DNA from 2 places in the Faecalibacterium sp. BIOML-A4 genome. Region 1 is predicted to be linked to the other one. Evidence: predicted binding sites of a transcription regulator. Region 1 holds the regulator's gene; the other holds the start of a gene.
The links. Region 1 encodes Rex, which represses fermentation and respiration genes when NADH is low (regulators of the CRP and FNR family bind a similar motif). Its sites were predicted from a motif close to ATTGTTAANNNNTTAACAAT; they were not measured.
Positions count from the first base shown of each region.

Region 2: coaD (pantetheine-phosphate adenylyltransferase) is a predicted target of Rex. The motif match lies at 2,282-2,301, and genes of this name have one in related genera.

Region 1 is NZ_WKZG01000016.1:94,368-105,909, forward strand. Features, by position in the region: gene GKG34_RS11450 (carbohydrate ABC transporter permease) at 1-51, opposite strand, end outside; gene GKG34_RS11455 (sugar ABC transporter permease) at 62-991, opposite strand; gene GKG34_RS11460 (ABC transporter substrate-binding protein) at 1,197-2,588, opposite strand; gene GKG34_RS11465 (thymidine kinase) at 3,188-3,805, opposite strand; gene GKG34_RS11470 (redox-sensing transcriptional repressor Rex) at 4,056-4,697, opposite strand; gene GKG34_RS11475 (ATP-dependent Clp protease proteolytic subunit) at 4,959-5,639, shown strand; gene GKG34_RS11480 (DNA translocase FtsK) at 5,742-8,669, shown strand; gene GKG34_RS11485 (YgiQ family radical SAM protein) at 8,844-10,910, shown strand; gene GKG34_RS11490 (MBL fold metallo-hydrolase) at 10,883-11,542, shown strand, end outside.
Region 2 is NZ_WKZG01000001.1:178,709-185,291, forward strand. Features, by position in the region: gene GKG34_RS00855 (AI-2E family transporter) at 1-496, opposite strand, end outside; gene GKG34_RS00860 (butyryl-CoA:acetate CoA-transferase) at 545-1,891, opposite strand; gene coaD (pantetheine-phosphate adenylyltransferase) at 2,405-2,911, shown strand; gene GKG34_RS00870 (acetyl-CoA C-acetyltransferase) at 2,991-4,208, shown strand; gene GKG34_RS00875 (enoyl-CoA hydratase-related protein) at 4,331-5,116, shown strand; gene GKG34_RS00880 (3-hydroxyacyl-CoA dehydrogenase NAD-binding domain-containing protein) at 5,159-6,031, shown strand; gene GKG34_RS00885 (acyl-CoA dehydrogenase family protein) at 6,136-6,583, shown strand, end outside.

The DNA of each region.
Region 1 (11,542 bases):
GACGAAATACTTGAAGAAGGTCGCGATTTTATTCGATGCTTTCATTCCCATACTGGTCACCTTACCTTTCGTCAGAGTAGTAGACCCACTTCTTCTGGCTGGTGAATGCAATGATCGTCAGGATGCAGACGATGATGAACATGATCCATGCCAGAGCGGATGCCATACCCATGTCATAAGACTTGAATGCGTAGTTGTAGACCAGCAGAGAGATCAGCGTGGTGGAACCACGGGGGCCGCCGTTGGTGATGATGTAGGGGCCATTGAACTCCTGGAAAGCCTGGCAGATCTGAGTGACCAGGTTGTAGAAGATGATGGGAGTGATCATCGGAACGGTGATGGAGAAGAACTGACGCCACTTGCCGGCACCATCAATGGTAGCAGCCTCGTACAGGTCGGCAGGCACGCCCTTCAGAGCGGCCAGGAACAGCACCATGGCAGAACCGAACTGCCAGATGCGCAAAAAGCAGATGATCCACAGCGCGTAGCTGGGGTCAGACAGCCACTCGGGGCCCTGCACCAGACCAAAGGTGACAGCGCGCAGCACGGTGTTGAGCAGGCCGTCCACACTGAACACAGCCTTCCACAGAACGGCGATCGCAACAGAGCCGCCCAGAATGGAGGGAATGTAGTACACAGTACGGAACAGGTTGACGCATGCGATCTTGAAGTTCAGGATGTATGCGATGAACAGCGCAAAGACCAGCTTCAGAGGCACGGTGATGAAAGCGTACTTGAAGGTGATGATCAGCGCCTTGGTGATCTTGGTGGTGGTAAAGGCCGTGATGTAGTTGGCCAGACCAACGAACTGGGTACCGCTCTTGAAGAAGTTCATATCGGTGAAGCTGTAGTACAGCGACTGACCGAAGGGAACTGCCTTAAAGACGACGAAGCCGATGATCCAGGGGATCAGATAAAACAGACCCTGATATTTGTCCAGCCATTTCTGGAACGGGGTGCGCCCGACGGCGGGAGCATTGCTTTCTTTCATCTGGGAAATCCTCCTTTTTAAGGAATTTCGGAGCATGAGACGGACGAAGGGGTAACAGACTGGATACAGCTTTGTCAAGAATTTGTAACATATCCCTGACAAAAAAGGGGCATCTGCCGTATGGGCGGCAGGTGCCCCTCCGTATTAGCCAAAGGGTGCCCTTTATATGTACGTTACCGCACACAGCGGCACTCTGAAGAAAAACTTAGCCGATGGTGTAACCAACAGACTCCATGCCGTCCAGCAGGGTGTCAACAACGTCTGCACCGGAAACGCCGTCGTAGTCAACGGTGTCGAACACTTCCTGATAGATGCCGGTGCCGGAAGCTTTCAGGTCGTTGTTCTCGAACAGGGGATCCAGCTTGTTGGTGGTGAAGGCCATGACCTTGGCGTTTGCCTCAGCAACCAGATCCTTGACAGCGCCGGCAGCCTGAGCAGCAGCCAGACCAGCCTTGGAAGCGGGGATGCCGCACTCGGAACCCATGATGGAAGCGCCCTTCTCCTCGTTCAGCAGGAAGTTGATCAGGGTAGCAGCCTCGGCAACGCACTTGCTGGTCTTGGTGATGGCCAGACCCATGGAGACCTTGGAGAAGCCGCCGTTGTTGTCGCCGAACTTGATCTCTTCGCCAACGGTGAAGCCGTCCTTGTTGGCATCATCCAGAGCGGAGGAGTACTTGGAAGCAGCGGAATCCCACTCGAAGATGCCTGCGATCTTACCGGTGATCCACTCGTTGGACTGGTGGGTAGCGGTATCAGAGTTTGCGGAGTAGTAGGTCTTCAGGTTCATCATGACGTGGCCATCCACCAGGCTCTTGATGAAGTCGATGCCCTCAGCGATCTCGTCCTCGGTGTAGTTCAGGGTAGAGGTGACGGGGTCAGCCCAGTCCTTGCCGTACTTGGACTCGAGGTAGAACACCATCAGGATCATACGGTCGTATGCGCCCAGATGCATGGGGTAGTAATCGTCGCCCAGCTTCTCCTTGAATGCCTTGCCGGCAGCCATCAGATCATCCAGAGACTTGGGAACTTCGGTGATGCCAGCCTTGTTGAAGGTGGTCATGTTCCAGAAGAAGATACGGCCGGTCATGGAAACGGGCACGCACTGCTGGCTGTTTGCAACGTAGCAGGCGTCCATGGCAGCGTCATCCCACTGGGTCAGATCCAGGAACTTGGAAACAGTGTTCAGGTCCACGAACTTGCTGCCATCAGCAGAGTAGTTGTACAGCCAGTTCCAGTTCACCTGGCACACATCCTGTGCGTTGCCAGCGATGAAGGCAGCTGCCATCTTCTCTTCCCAGCCGGACCATGCGGCGAAGGTGGGCTCGATGGTGATGTTGGTGTGCTCAGCCTGGAACTCCTTGATGGCGTTCTGGTAAGCCTCGTGACGGCTGTCGCCGCCCCACCAGCTGATGGTCATGGAAACAGGGCCGTCAGACAGTGCCAGGCTCTCGTCTGCAGAAGCAGCGGGAGCGGAAGAAGCGGTGGAAGCAGCAGAGCCGGATGCAGCAGAGTTGCCGCCGCAGGCAGCCAGAAGGCCGGCAGCGCCCACAGCGCCGGTGACCTTCATGAAATCACGACGAGAAATTGCCTTGCTCATTTTTGTTCTCCTCCTAAATACAGAAAACATCATCTCGAACGGGGGTCTGCACATACCCCGTTGTATACAATTATGATAACAAAACAACAACCAAAAAGAAAGACGCAAATTGCAGATATCTAAACAAAAAACGTACAAATATTGCTCTTGTTTCCGCGCAAGAATTGACGCCTTCGCTGAAATGAATAAACTTGGCTCGAAAAACTGTGCAACATGTATACTTCGCTATTTTGCATAGAAAACTGGGATGCATCATAGGAGGAACGTCGAATTTTGCAATAATTTTGTAAACATTCCGTTTTAGAACGTGGAAGCGTTGCATACATTGTGGACGAACAACAGCTTAAAAAGCCCGGACGGGAGCCTTTGAACTGATATATCAATAGTGCAAAAAATGTTCACTCTGATATATCAATTGTTTGCGGCAGTCCCCCGGCACCGGTCTGCAGACATGGAAATCGGTGCTTCTTCGCCCTTTTGGGGGGTGAAAAAGCACCGACAGCGACATATTTTGCGCTGCTGCGTGGACTGCGCCTGTGGGCCGGGGATAAAAAAGAAAGGCTGCCGTGTCGTTGAACACAGCAGCCTTGTATACAAGTTTATTCGACCCGCGAAGCAGCTTTTTCGGCGTAGAACGCACGCTTTGCCTTGAAATAGCACTGGGGGCACATGCTCACGTACTGCACATCGTTTTCCAAATCGATGGCCACCTGCTCGCCCTCAAAGACGAATCTGCCGTTCACCTTGCGGCAGTTACAGATGGCCTTGCGGCCGCAGGTGCAGATGGTTTTCATCTCCTCGATGGTGTGGGCCAGCTCCAGCAGGCGGGTAGAGCCGGGAAAGCCCTTGAGCGAAAAATCTGCCCGCAGGCCGTAGCAGATCACTGGAATGTTCAGGTCCACCGTTACCATGAACAGCTGTTCTGCCTGCTGCGCAGTGAAAAACTGGCTCTCGTCGCACAGCACGCAGGCCAGCGGCGCACCGTCAGCGTTGGCCGTGCGCACGGCCTCGAACACGTCCGTCTCCGGCGGGATCAGCAGATCAGCCTTGCGGCGCACGCCCAGACGGCTCACCAGCTCACCGCCGCCCTTGGTGTCCACCTGTGGCTTGAGGATCAGCACCCGCATCCCCTGTTCTTCGTAGTTGTGGGCTACCTGCATCAGGGCGGTGCTTTTGCCGCTGTTCATTGCGCCGTAGCGGAAATACAGTTTTGCCATTTGAAAAACTCTCCTTACAGAAAGAACCCTCTCAGCCAAAGCCTGACGGCTTTGCCAGCTCCCCCGATGGGGGAGCTTTTCTGCATCTTCCGGGCAGGCTGTCCTTCGCCGGAGAAGCAGAAACTTTCCCGTCCCCACTCATAAAGCTCCCCTTTCGGGGGAGCTGTTGAGCGTATGCGAGACTGAGAGGGTTCAGCGGCATCTCAGGCTTTGACTGAGAGGGTTCTCTTATTACTTATAATAGGTACGTTCAGTCCTGATTGCGCAGGCGGTAGCCAAGGCTCATCAGGCTGTCGCCCAGATGGACGTTCTCCACCACCACATCGGGATACGGCACAGAGAGGTCATAGTGGGAGAAGTTCCAGAAGCCCTCGATGCCCAGATCCACCAGACGGCCGCTGACCTGTTCCGCACCGTCGCGGGGCACACAGAGCACTGCGACCTTGGGGTGATGCTCGGCACAGAAAGACTCCAGCTCGTCGATATGGCGGATCTGGATGCCGCTGATCTCCTTGCCCACCTCGCTCTGTGCCACATCAAAGGCGGCGATCAGGCGGTAGCCGTTGGTATCGGTGGTGATAAAGCGGCTCACTGCCTTGCCCAGACGGCCGCAGCCGATCAGGATGGTGGGCAGGCGGTCACCGTTGCCGAACAGCAGGCCTTCCAGAATGGAGAGCAGGTTTTCCACCGAGTAGCCGATGCCCTGCCGGCCATTCACATCGCCGATGCAGTTGAAGTCCTGCCGTACCTGCGAAGCGGTGGTGCCCATCTGAGCAGCCAGCTCGCGGGAGGAAATGCTGTTGATGCCGTCTGCCTGCAGAGAGCACAGATAGCGGTAATATTTGGGAAGACGCTTGATAACGGGAAGCGAAGCCCTTGCAGGAGTGTTCATAGAATACTTTCTCCTTTCGCTCTATCGCAGTACTTGCCGCAGCTGCCTGCTTTACAGATGCGGCGCAGAGAAACCCCGATCCGTTTACGGGTCCATATTGCAGATATTACAGTCAATTATTTAAAGTATACTGCACCGATGGAGAATGTCAAATCATTCTCAAAAAATTTTTATGAAATGTTACCGCTTTTTTGCTGCAGTGGGTCTGCATAGCCCGGCACAGGCTGGGGAATGCTGACAGAAAACGCAGGAGGAAAGCATATGAATGATGAAACGCAGCTGACCGACGCGCGTCGGCTGGAAAAGGAAGAGATCGAAGATCTGGGCACGGTCACGCTGGCCCGCGGGGAGCATGTGATCCACTGCCTGACCGTCATCGGCCAGATCGAAGGCCATTCGGAAGCGCCGCAGGGCCAGAAGACCACGAAGTACGAGCATGTCATCCCGCAGCTGGTGGCCGCGCAGGAGGATCCTCGCATCGAAGGTCTGCTGGTGTTGCTGAACACGGTAGGTGGTGATGTGGAAGCGGGCCTTGCGCTGGCGGAGCTGATCGCCAGCGTGTCCAAACCCAGTGCAACGCTGGTGCTGGGCGGCGGGCACTCCATCGGCATCCCGCTTGCCGTCAGCGCCCGGCGCAGCTTCATCGTGCCCACAGCCACCATGACCGTGCACCCGGTGCGGCATTCCGGCGTCATTCTGGGGGTGCCGCAGACCATGCGCAGCTTTGAGCAGATGCAGCAGCGCATCACCGGCTTCGTAGCGGCCCACAGCGGCATGACTGAAAAACGCTACACCGACCTGATGCTCCACACCGGCGAGCTGGTGATGGACATGGGCACCGTGCTGGATGGACGCCGGGCCGTGAAGGAAAAGCTCATCGACGAGCTGGGCGGGCTTTCGGATGCGCTGGCGTGGTTGTATAAAGAGATTGAACGCAAATGAAGGCCGATTTTGTACAACAATAGGTTTGCCAATTTCTTCCCTGCGTGGTACAATAATAAAATCAAATAGTGTGTCTACTACAAACGCGGGGAACAAAGAAACATGGCAACAAAAAAACGTAAAACGACAACACGGCGCGCAGCATCGCGCAAAAAACGCGCAGAACAGCGGCTTCCGGCGGGGCTTGGCACCCTGTTTGCAGGCCTTTTGCTGGTGGTGCTGGCCTTTGTGGAGGGAGATTCGGCATGGAAGGCCCTGCACGATGTGCTGTTCGGACTTTTTGGCTGCGGCAGCTTTGTGCTGGGCGCGGCAGTGTGCTGCCTTGCTGTGCAGTATACCCGGGGCGAAGACCTTCTGCCCAAGATCTTCAAGCTGGTTCTGGGGCTGGTGTTTGCCTGCGGCACGGTGATCGTTTTTTCCGATATCCAGCCGCAGGGCATGTCGGCATTTCAGATGACGGCTGCCTGCTACGCAAACGGCGTGAATGCATGGATCGGCGGCGGTGCGCTGGGCGCACTGCTGGGCGGCAGCCTGCTGCTGCTGTGCGGACGGCCTGCGGCAACCCTTATCATGATCGTGCTGGCACTGTGTGTCAGCCTGTACATTTTTGATCTGACCCCGGCAGAGGTGTGGCAATGGCTGTGCGCTGCGTTTGGCGGCGTGCACGCAAAGGGTGCGGCCATGGCGCAGCAGAGCGCAGCCCGCCGCGCTGAACGTGCCGCTGCCCGCGCGGCAGAAGCCGAGGCTGAGGAAGACTACGACGAAGCAGAAGATGAATACCGGGATGAGGAAGATGCCGAAGAGGAGATGGAAACTCCGGCTTTCCGCATCGGTGTGCCGGACTGGCTGAACGGCATCCGCCACTGGGGCCACAAGGTGACCGAAGAGATGGAGGCGGAGGAGCCGGAGGCCGCCCCGCAGCCGGAGCCGCCCGCAGATACTTCCGGCCAGCCGCTTGCCCAGCCGGAGCCTGCCGCCCCGGCCATCACGCCGGTGCAGGTACGGGTATCCCGGCCCCGGGCTTCCTTTGACGTAGACCTTGGCCCCGACCACACTGAGGTGAAGGAGGGCGGCAGCGAACCCATCGAGCCGCTCATCGTGGGCCCGGGCGGCACCTTTGGGCAGAACCCGCTGCGCCCGGCCCCCAGACCTGCCACACAGCCCATCGTACAGGACGCAGTGGAGACCGATGCATCCGATTTCTTTGCAAAGGCTGCACAGCCGGTGCAGCCTGCGGCAGCGGAAAGCTTTGATACTCCGGTCATGACCCCGGCAATGCCGACGGCCCAGCCGGAAAGCCCGGCAGCGGCAGTCACGCCGGAGATGCCCGCCGTGCCCATCCAGCCCGCAGTCCCGGCGGCACCCGCCCGGGTGAGCGCCGAAAACGCCGTTGCCATGCGCGGCACACCCGACGAGGACGGCTGGATCAGCATTACCAGCGAACCGGTGGAGGAAAAGGATATCAGCACGCTGGTGGCAGCGGCAATGGAAAAGCCTGCCGCTTCCGAGCAGGCCGCGGCAGCGGCCCCTGTGGACGAGACCGAACCGGTGGATACTTATCAGTACCAGTATCCGCCCATTGAGCTGTTTGAAAAATCGCAGGACGAGACCGACCCCGGCGCGCAGGAAGAGCTGAAAGCCAACGCCCAGAAGCTGGTGGATACGCTGGAAAGCTTTGGCGTGCGCACCCGTGTGCTGGATATCTCCCGGGGCCCCTCCGTCACCCGGTACGAGGTGCAGCCCATGGCGGGTGTCAAGATCAGCCGAATCACCTCGCTGGCAGACGATATCGCCCTGAACCTTGCGGTGGCAGATGTGCGTATGGAAGCGCCCATCCCCGGCAAGCCTGCCGTGGGCATTGAGGTGCCCAACCACAAAAAGACCCCGGTGTATATCCGCAGCGTGTTCGAGAGTCAGAGCTTTTTGCGCATGACCTCACCTCTGGGCATTGCGCTTGGCAAGGACATTGCCGGTGTGGCACAGGTGGCAGACCTGTGCAAGATGCCCCATCTGCTCATTGCAGGCAGCACCGGCAGCGGTAAATCCGTGTGTGTGAACAGCATCATCATGAGCCTGCTGTTCCGCTCCAGCCCGGAGGACGTGAAGCTGCTGCTGATCGACCCCAAGGTGGTGGAGCTGGCCGAGTACAACGGCATTCCCCACCTGCTGATGCCGGTGGTCACCGAGCCGAAAAAGGCCGCAGGTGCCCTTGGCAGCGCGGTGCAGGAGATGGAGCGCCGCTATCATCTGTTTGCAGAGAACAATGTGCGCGACATCAAGTCTTTCAACAAGCTGGCCGCAGAACGGCCTGATCTGGAAAAGATGCCCTACATCGCTATTATCATCGACGAGCTGGCCGATCTGATGATGGTGGTGGGCAAGGATGTGGAGGACTCCATCTGCCGCATCGCCCAGAAGGCCCGCGCTGCCGGTATGCACCTGATCGTAGCCACCCAGCGCCCCAGCGTGGACGTGATCACCGGCCTGATCAAGGCCAACATCCCCAGCCGCATCGCATTTGCAGTGTCCAGTCAGGTGGACAGCCGCACTATTCTGGACGGCTCCGGTGCCGAAAAGCTGCTGGGCATGGGTGATATGCTGTTCATGCCCGTGGGTGCGCCCAAGCCTACCCGTATTCAGGGCACTTTCGTGCGGGATGAGGAGATCAGCCGTGTGCTGGACTTCATCAAGCAGAGCGGCACCGTGCAGTATGACGAAGCCATGATCGAAGCCATGGAAAAGCACGCCATTCAGGACGGCAAGAAAGGCAGCGGCGGCGCGGACTCCGACGAGGATCCCGATACCGACCCGATGTTCAAGCAGGCCGTGGAGGTGGTCATCGATGCCGGTCAGGCCTCCACCAGCCTGCTGCAGCGCCGCTGTAAGCTGGGCTACGCCCGCGCGGCCCGTATCATGGACGAGATGGAACAAAAAGGCATCATCGGACCCTACGAGGGTGCCAAGCCCCGCGCTGTGCTTATCAGCCGCCAGCAGTGGCTGGAAATGCAGATGAACCAGCCGGATGAATGACCCTCTCAGGCGCTGACGCGCCAGCTCTCCCGAAGGGCGAGCTTTATGAGTGGGTAAGATATCGTCTGCCTTCAAAGAAAAACTGGATGAAAAGATGCAAAAAGCTCCCCCGATGGGGGAGCTGGCAGCGCCGCAAGGCGTTGCCTGAGAGGGTTTAACAATAAAAGGAGCATTATGGACAACTCTTCCCCAAAGATCTACACCGAATTTCTTCCCATCAGCCGGGCCGATATGGAGGCCCGCGGGTGGGAGCAGCTGGACTTTGTGGTGGTGGGCGGCGATGCCTATGTGGACCACCCCAGTTTTGGCACTGCCATCATCAGCCGTCTGCTGGAAGCCGAGGGCTATAAGATCGGCGTGCTGGCCCAGCCACGCTACACCGACTGCGAGGACTTCAAGCGGTTCGGCAAGCCGAAGTACGGCTTCTTCATCGGCGGCGGCAACGTGGACAGCATGGTCAGCCATTATTCCGTGGCAAAGATCCCCCGCGCCGAGGACGAATATTCCCCCGGTGGCAAGGGCGGCGCACGCCCGGACCGCAGCGCCACCGTGTACACCCGCCTTGCCAAGCAGGCCTATCCCGACCTGCCGGTGATCTTAGGTGGTCTGGAAGCTTCTCTGCGCCGCTTTGCCCACTATGACTACTGGCTGGACACCGTGCTGCCCAGCATCGCCGAGGATTCCGGCGCGGACATCATCAGCTTTGGCATGGGCGAGCACCAGACCGTGGAGATCGCCCGCCGCCTTGCCGCCGGGGAACCGGTGGAGAGCATCACGGACGTGGACGGCACCTGTTACATGACCGACTTCGACCATCTGCCCGAGCGCTACGTGGAGTGCGCAGGCTTTAAAAAGGTGGCGTCGGATAAGACGGCGTATGCCAAGGCCTGCCGCATCCAGATGGACAATCAGGATGTGGTCAGCGGCCAGATTATCGTGCAGAAGCAGAGCGAAAAGTATCTGGTGCAGAACATCCCCGCAAAGCCGCTGGTGCGCGGGGAGCTGGATAAGGTCTACGCTCTGCCCTACACCCGCCGTTACCACCCCATCTACGAGAGCATGGGCGGCGTGCCCGCCATCCGGGAGGTGCAGTTCTCCATCATCCAGAACCGCGGCTGCTTTGGCGGCTGCAACTTCTGCGCCATCCAGCTGCATCAGGGGCGGCGTGTCACCAGCCGCAGCGCGGACAGCATCGTGGCGGAAGCCGAGCGCATGACCCACGAGCCGGATTTCAAGGGCTACATCCACGATGTGGGCGGCCCCACCGCAAACTTCCGCTTTCCCTCCTGCCGGGAGCAGATGCTGCGGGGCATGTGCACCGGCGGCAAGCACTGTCTTGCCCCCACCACCTGCTCCCACATGATCGTGGACCACAGCGACTACCTGAAGATCCTGCGCCGGGTGCGGGAGCTGCCGGGCGTGAAAAAGGTGTTCATCCGCAGCGGTATCCGGTTCGACTACCTGATGGCCGACCCGGACGACACCTTCTTCAAGGAGCTGGTAGAGTACCATGTGTCCGGCCAGCTGAAGGTGGCTCCGGAGCACTGTGCCCCCAACACGCTGGCCTACATGGGCAAGCCGCCCATCGAGACCTTCAACAAGTTCAAGGATAAATTCTATGAGCTGAGCAAAAAGGCCGGCAAAAAGCAGTATCTGGTGCCCTATCTGATGTCCAGTCACCCGGGCAGCACCCTCAAGGATGCGGTCTATCTGGCAGAATATCTTTATAAAAACCACATGCGCCCGGAACAGGTGCAGGATTTTTACCCCACCCCCGGCACTGTGAGCACCTGCATGTTCTACACCGGCCTTGACCCCTACACCCTGAAGCCGGTGTTTGTGGAAAAGACCCCCGAGGGCAAGGCGCTGCAGCGGGCGCTGCTGCAATACTACGAGCCTCGCAACGCCGAGAAGGTAGTCAAGGCGCTGAAGATGACCCACCGGGAGGACCTGATCCCCCTGCTGGTGCCCGCCGCAGGCCGCCGCGCCGTGCAGCGCTCTGCCCGCCGGGCCGAAGCCGCCGATGTGACGATCCACAATGACGGCACCTATACGGTGCGCCCGAACCAGAAGGGCCATAACGGCAAGCCTGCCCACGGCCAGAGCCGTGCCGCTGCACCGACAGGCCGTGCGCCCAGCCCCGGCGCACGCTTTGCGCCCCATTCGGCACCCGCGCGCAAGCCCAAAAACGATCAACAGAAAGAGAACACAACGTGGAAAACTGGAAAGAAGAAAAAGTAAACGCGCCTAAGAAAGGCCTGTGGCAGCGCCTTGCTGCGCTGGCCGCTGCCGCCGCACTGGTGCTGAGCCTTGCGGGCTGCAGCGGGCTGCCGTCCGTCCCGGGCGGAAGCGCCGATGTAGTGCCGAACCCGTCCGCTTCTGCTGCGGCGGCTGTGGATACGGTGGACGCACCCTTGGAGGTGCATTTCATCGATGTGGGTCAGGCGCTGAGCGTGCTGGTGGAATGTGACGGACAGTTCATGCTTTACGACGGCGGCAATGTGGACGACGGCAGTCTGGTGGTGTCCTACCTGCAGAGTCAGGGGGTGGAGCAGCTGGAATATGTGTTCTGCTCCCACGCGCACGAGGATCATGTAGGCGGCTTGGCTGCCGCACTGGCCTACTTCCCGGCGTACCATGTGTACAGCCCGGTGACCGATGCCTCCACCAAGTGCTTTCAGGATTTTGTCAAGTACACCCAACAGCAGGGCCTGCAGGTAGAGGTGCCCGCCGTGGGCACGATGTGGCCGCTGGGCGGCGCTACCGTGACCATGCTTGGCCCGGTGGCACAGTACAGCGACACCAACGATACCTCCATTGTGCTGCGCATCGACTACGGCTCCACCAGCTTCCTGCTGACCGGCGACATGGAA
Region 2 (6,583 bases), on a different contig from region 1:
TGATCAGATCATCGATATTGGTGCTGATGGTGGCATAAGCAGAGTTGAGCATGTCCATGATCTGCTGGTTGTTCTCAATGAACTCCACATGATTCGCCCACTGCACGAACTTTGCGAGGTTGCGCTGCGCAGTGTAGTACAGGGTAGTCACGCTGGTAATGAGCTGCGGAATGATCATCATGCACAAAGCGTAGATGAGGAGCAGGCCGAACAGGATGGTCAGCGTAACGGACAGCACATTGACCAGACCATGCATCTTTTCCGGGATGAACCGGCGCAGAAAGCTCTCGATGGTGTTGCACACGGGCTTGAGCAGGTAGGCGATGACGGCACCGTAGATGAATGGCATCAGAATGCCGGTCAGCGTGGAGATGGCATCGCCAAAACCATCGAAGCGGTAGATCAGGAAAAAGAAGATGATGCTCAGGGAGATCGCTCCAAATCCTGCCAGCATCCCGTAGAGGTAGGGCTTGACGTGCGGCTTTTTGTCCATCATGATAGACTCCATTTCAGCCGCGGACAGCAGGAATCCCCGCGGCACTTATCAGATTTTGTTGCTCCTGCGCCAGATGTGCATTTTTTCGGCTTCCTTGATCAGGTCTTCACGGAAGTCGGGATGTGCTACGCTGATCAGAGCTTCGGCCTTTTCCCAGGTGGTCAGGCCCTTCAGGTTCACGCAGCCGTACTCGGTGCACAGGTAGTGGATGTTGGCACGGGTATCGGTGACGATGCTGCCGTTTTCCAGAGTGGGACGGATGCGGCTTTCCAGCTGGCCGGTCTTCTTATTAAAGAAGGTAGAGGACAGGCAGATAAAGCTCTTGCCGCCCTTGGAAAGGTATGCGCCCAGAACGAAGTCCAGCTGACCGCCGGCACCGGAGATTTGCTTGAGGCCTGCAGTCTCGGCGTTCACCTGACCGAACAGGTCGATGTCCACAGCGTTGTTGATGGAAATAAAGTTATCCAGTGCGGAGATGCTGCGGATATCGTTGGTGTAGTCCACGGGTGCAGACATGCACTCCGGGTTATCGTTCAGGTAATCGTACATTTTCTGGGTGCCGGCACCGAAGGCGTAGACCTGACGGCCCTTGTCCAGCTGCTTGCATGCACCGGTGATCTTGCCGGCCTTGGCGATATCCACAAAGGCGTCCACATACATTTCGGTGTGCACGCCCAGATCCTTCAAATCGCTCTGTGCGATCAGGCTGCCGATGGCATTGGGCATACCGCCGATGCCCAGCTGCAGGCAGGCACCGTTGGGGATCTGCGGAACGATCAGGTTGGCAACCTTCAGATCCACTTCGGTAGCAGCACCGGGAGCGGCCATCTGGCCGATGGGCGGGTTCTCGCCTTCCACGATGCCGGTGACCTGAGAAATGTGGATGCAGTTCTCCATGCCGCCAAGGCAGCGGGGCATGTTCTTGTTGACCTCAACGATGATCTTCTTGGCTTTTTCGCACACAGCACCCAGATGAGATGCACTGGGGCCGAAGTTGAAGTAGCCATGCTCGTCCATGGGGGTCACCTGGAACACCGCCACATCCAGCGGATCCGGGCTTTCGCGGTAGTAGCGGGGCAGCTCGGAATAACGGATGGGGGAGTAGAAGGAGAAGCCCTGTGCAATGGCCTTGCGCTCAATGCCGCCCATATGCCAGCTGTTCCATGTCATGTGTGCAGCGGGATCGTCGATCTGGAAGATCGCGGGCACCCACATCAGGATGCCGCCGCGGAAGTTGACACCTTCCAGCTCAGGCAGACGCTTTGCGATCTCGGCATCCACCGCCACAGGGGTGTTCACAGCCCAGCCGTAATCCACCCAGTCACCGCTTTTGACCAGTGCGGCAGCCTGAGCGGCGGTCATTTTCTTCTGAGCATACAGTTCCGTAAAATCCATTATAAACCATCCTCTCCTATAATAACATAAAGGAATTGTAAATTTATCATTTACTCTTCCTGCACGGACAAATCTTTGCAGGACGTTTACCACCTGTTGGCAATTTGAACACAGCTCTGACACAGGCGGATGATATCCTGATAACCAGCAGAAGGCAGCTGTCGGACAGGGCAGCAGATCTGCACAACTTAGTTATAACATTAACAATGTGCAGAATCAATAGTTTATCGAGAAAATTTTGACCGACTGGCAATATGGACAAAATTCGCGGAGTTTTTAGGCGATTGTTTGGTGCTGAAAAACCAAAATCTTTGAAAAAGGACTTGATAAAATTTTGACGATATGGTTTACTTATAGCGTAGCAAGCAGCTGCGATGCAGCACGACATTGATTGTTTAAATTTTAACGATAAAACGTACAGCTTGCACAAAAATCTTGCACCCAAGACTGGAAAGTGCTATCATGGCAGAACCAAAACGCGCTTTTCACAGCGCTCAAGGAGGACACCAGACGATGGCAACAGCAGTTTATCCCGGTTCGTTCGATCCGGTCACAAAAGGGCATCTCGATATCATCAAGCGCGCAGCAAAGATCAACGATCATCTGATCGTGGCGGTGCTCAACAACAGCGCAAAGAATCCGCTGTTCACCGTGGAGGAACGCGTGGAGCTTCTAAAGGAATGCTGCAAGGGCATCCAGAATGTTTCGGTGGAGAGCTTCGACGGCCTGACCGTGGAGTTCGCCAAGAAACGGCACGCTTCGGTGATGGTGCGGGGCCTGCGGGCGGTGACGGATTTTGAAAACGAGATCCAGCTTGCGCAGACCAATCACGCACTGATGCCCGGCATCGAGACCATGTTTCTGGCAACGAGCATCAAGTGGAGCTACCTTTCTTCCACCATTGTAAAAGAGGCAGCTTACTACGGCAGCGACATCGGTAAGTTCGTCACACCCAATGTGGAAAAGGCGGTCAACGAAAAGTATGCGCTGATCCGGCAGAAAAAAGACCCCGAGACCTAATTTGTAAAAGCGCTTACGGGCGTTTTGATAAAAATGGCTTACGAAAAGTAACACATACACAATTCAGGAGGCTATTCACATGAAAAAGATCGTTATCGCATCTGCATGCCGTACCGCTATTGGCAAGTTCGGCGGCACTCTGGCAAACGTTCCCGCAGTTGAGCTGGGCTCCATCGTCATCAAGGAAGCTCTGAACCGTGCAAACGTCGCTCCCGAGCAGGTCGATCATGTCTACATGGGCTGCGTCATTCAGGCCGGTCTGGGCCAGAACGTTGCTCGTCAGGCTGCTCTGAAGGCTGGTCTGCCCATCGAGACCCCGGCTGTCACCGTCAACGTGGTGTGCGGCTCCGGTCTGAACTGCGTCAACATGGCTGCTCAGATGATCGAGGCTGGCGATGCTGACATCGTGGTCGCAGGCGGCATGGAGAACATGGACATGGCTCCCTTCGCACTGCAGAAGGCTCGTTACGGCTACCGCATGGGCGCACCCATGGGCAAGAGCGAGATCGTGGATACCATGGTCAACGATGCTCTGTGGGATGCCTGCGGCTTCAACAAGCACATGGGCATGACCGCTGAGAACGTCTGCACCAACGAGACCTATCAGAAGAAGTACGGCTACAGCCCCATCACCCGTGAGATGCTGGACGAGTTCTCATACAACAGCCAGCTGAAGGCTGACAAGGCCATCAAGGACGGCGCTTTCAAGGACGAGATCGTTCCCGTTGTGATCAAGGGCAAGAAGGGCGACACCGTGTTCGATACTGATGAAGGCCCCCGTCTGAGCGCTCCTGAAGTGCTGGCAAAGCTGAAGCCCGCTTTCACCAAGGACGGCATCGTGACCGCCGGCAACTCTTCCGCCATCAATGACGGCGCTGCTGCTCTGGTCATCATGAGCGAGGAGAAGGCTAAGGAGCTGGGCGTGAAGCCTCTGGCTACCTGGGTCGCCGGTGCTCTGGCAGGCGTTGAGCCCGAAGTCATGGGCCTGGGCCCCATCGCCGCTACCAAGAAGGTCATGGCTAAGACCGGCATGAGCGTTGCTGACATGGATCTGATCGAGGCCAACGAGGCATTTGCTGCTCAGTCTGTGGCTGTCAGCCAGGCTCTGAACTTTGATATGAGCAAGGTGAACGTCAACGGCGGCGCAATTGCTCTGGGCCACCCGGTCGGCGCTTCCGGCGCTCGTATCCTGGTCACCCTGCTGTATGCTATGAAGCATCGCGGTGCACACAAGGGCCTGGCTACCCTGTGCATCGGCGGCGGCATGGGCTGCGCTACCATCGTTGAGATGGACTAAGCTTCACCTCTTGGAATCCTGACTGAATGACAGACCCGGACAGGGAAGGGAACCGGAGAGCCTTTCCTCCGTCCGGGGGCTGTTTGTGATAATTGATAAGATTTGAATAGGAGGTTTTCACAATGGCATTTGTAAAAACCGAGGTGCAGGGCGCAGTTGAGATCATTACCATCGACCGCCCCAAGGCACTGAATGCCCTGAACCCCGAAGTTCTGGCAGACCTGAAGGCAGCTTTTGAGGCTGTGGATCAGGAGACTGTCCGCTGCATCGTTCTGACCGGCGAAGGCGACAAGAGCTTCGTGGCAGGCGCAGATATCGGTTCCATGAGCACCATGACCAAGGCAGAGGGCGAGGCCTTCGGCAAGCTGGGCAATGATGTGTTCCTGATGATCGAGAGCTTCCCCATCCCCGTTATTGCAGCCGTGAACGGCTTTGCACTGGGCGGCGGCAACGAGCTGGCTATGAGCTGCGACATCCGCATCTGCTCTGACAACGCTGTGTTTGGCCAGCCGGAAGTGGGTCTGGGCATCACCCCGGGCTTCGGCGGCACCCAGCGTCTGGCACGTCTGGTCGGCATGGGTATGGCAAAGCAGCTGGTCTACTCTGCTCTGAACATCAAGGCGGACGAGGCTCTGCGCATTGGTCTGGTGAACGCTGTGTATCCTCAGGCTGAACTGATGGAGAACGTGCTGAAGCTGGCCGGCAAGATCGCAAAGAATGCACCCATCGCTGTACGCAACTGCAAGAAGGCAATCAACGGCGGCATCAGCCTGCCCATCGAGAAGGCTGTTGAGGTCGAGGAAAAGCTGTTCGGCGACTGCTTCGAGACCCACGACCAGAAGGAAGGCATGGCCTGCTTCCTGAGCCGTGAGAAACCGAAGCCCAAGGCAGTGTTCACCAACAACTAATCCATTACTACATAATTTTTGATATTAAAGGAGAGGTTTCCTATGAAGATCGGTGTTATCGGCGCTGGCACCATGGGCCAGGGCATCGCAAAGGCATTTGCACAGGTTGAGGGCAACACCGTTGCTCTGTGCGACATCAAGCAGGAGTGGGCCGAGAATGGTCTGGCAAAGATCAAGAAGGGCTACGAGAAGCTGGTTGCCAAGGGAAAGATGACGCAGGAAAAGGCAGACGCTATCGTTGCTGCCATCACCCCGGGCCTGAAGGAAGACCTGTGCGCTGACTGCGATCTGGTCGTTGAGGCTGCTTTTGAGGATATGAAGGTCAAGCAGACCACCTTCGGCGAGCTGGATAAGATCTGCAAGCCCGAGTGCATCTTCGCTTCCAACACTTCTTCTCTGTCCATCACCGAGATCGGCAAGGGCGTTAGCCGTCCGCTGGTCGGCATGCACTTCTTTAACCCCGCAGACCGCATGAAGCTGATCGAGGTCATCGCAGGCTGCAACACTCCCGCTGAGACCGTTGAGAAGATCAAGGAGATCTCTGTTGCCATCGGCAAGCAGCCGGTTCAGGTCAATGAGGCTGCAGGCTTCGTCGTCAACCGCATCCTGATCCCCATGATCAACGAAGCTGCTTTCATCAAGATGGAAGGCGTTTCCGATATCGCCGGCATCGACACCGCTATGAAGCTGGGTGCCAACCACCCCATGGGTCCCCTGGAGCTGGGCGACTTCATCGGCCTGGATATCTGCCTGGCCATCATGGATGTGCTGTACAAGGAGACCGGCGACAGCAAGTACCGTGCCTGCCCGCTGATCCGCAAGATGGTCCGCGGCGGCAACCTGGGCTGCAAGAGCGGCAAGGGCTTCTACGTTTACAACGCAGACCGCACCAAGACCCCTGTTGACCAGCTGTAAATTCTGATAAACGTTTCTCCCGACCGTGGAAAAGCGGCCGGGAGGAATTTGTTTGCACCGGGCAATTCCGGTAAATGAAAAAGACCCGTTAGGAGGATATAGCGATGGATTTTACTCTGTCCAAGCAGCAGCAGATGGTACAGAAAATGTACCGCGAGTTTGCTGAGAACGAAGTCAAGCCCCTGGCAAAGAAGGTTGATGCGGAAGAGTACTTCCCCAAAGAGACCGTCGAAAAGATGGGCAAGCTCGGCATGATGGGCATTTATTTCCCGACTGAGGTCGGCGGTGCAGGCGGCGATGTGCTGTCCTACGTCATGGCAGTGGAAGAGCTGAGCAAGGTCTGCGGCACCACCGGTGTCATCGTCTCTGCTCACACCAGCCTGTGTGCTGCTCCTATTTATGAAAATGGTACTCCCGAGCAGAAGGCAAAGTATCTGCCCAAGCTGTGCAGCGGCGAGTGGCTGGGTGCTTTCGGCCTGACCGAGCCGGGTGCCGGCACCGATGCACAGGGTCAGCAGACCTTTGCAAAGCAGGACCCCGAGACCGGTGATT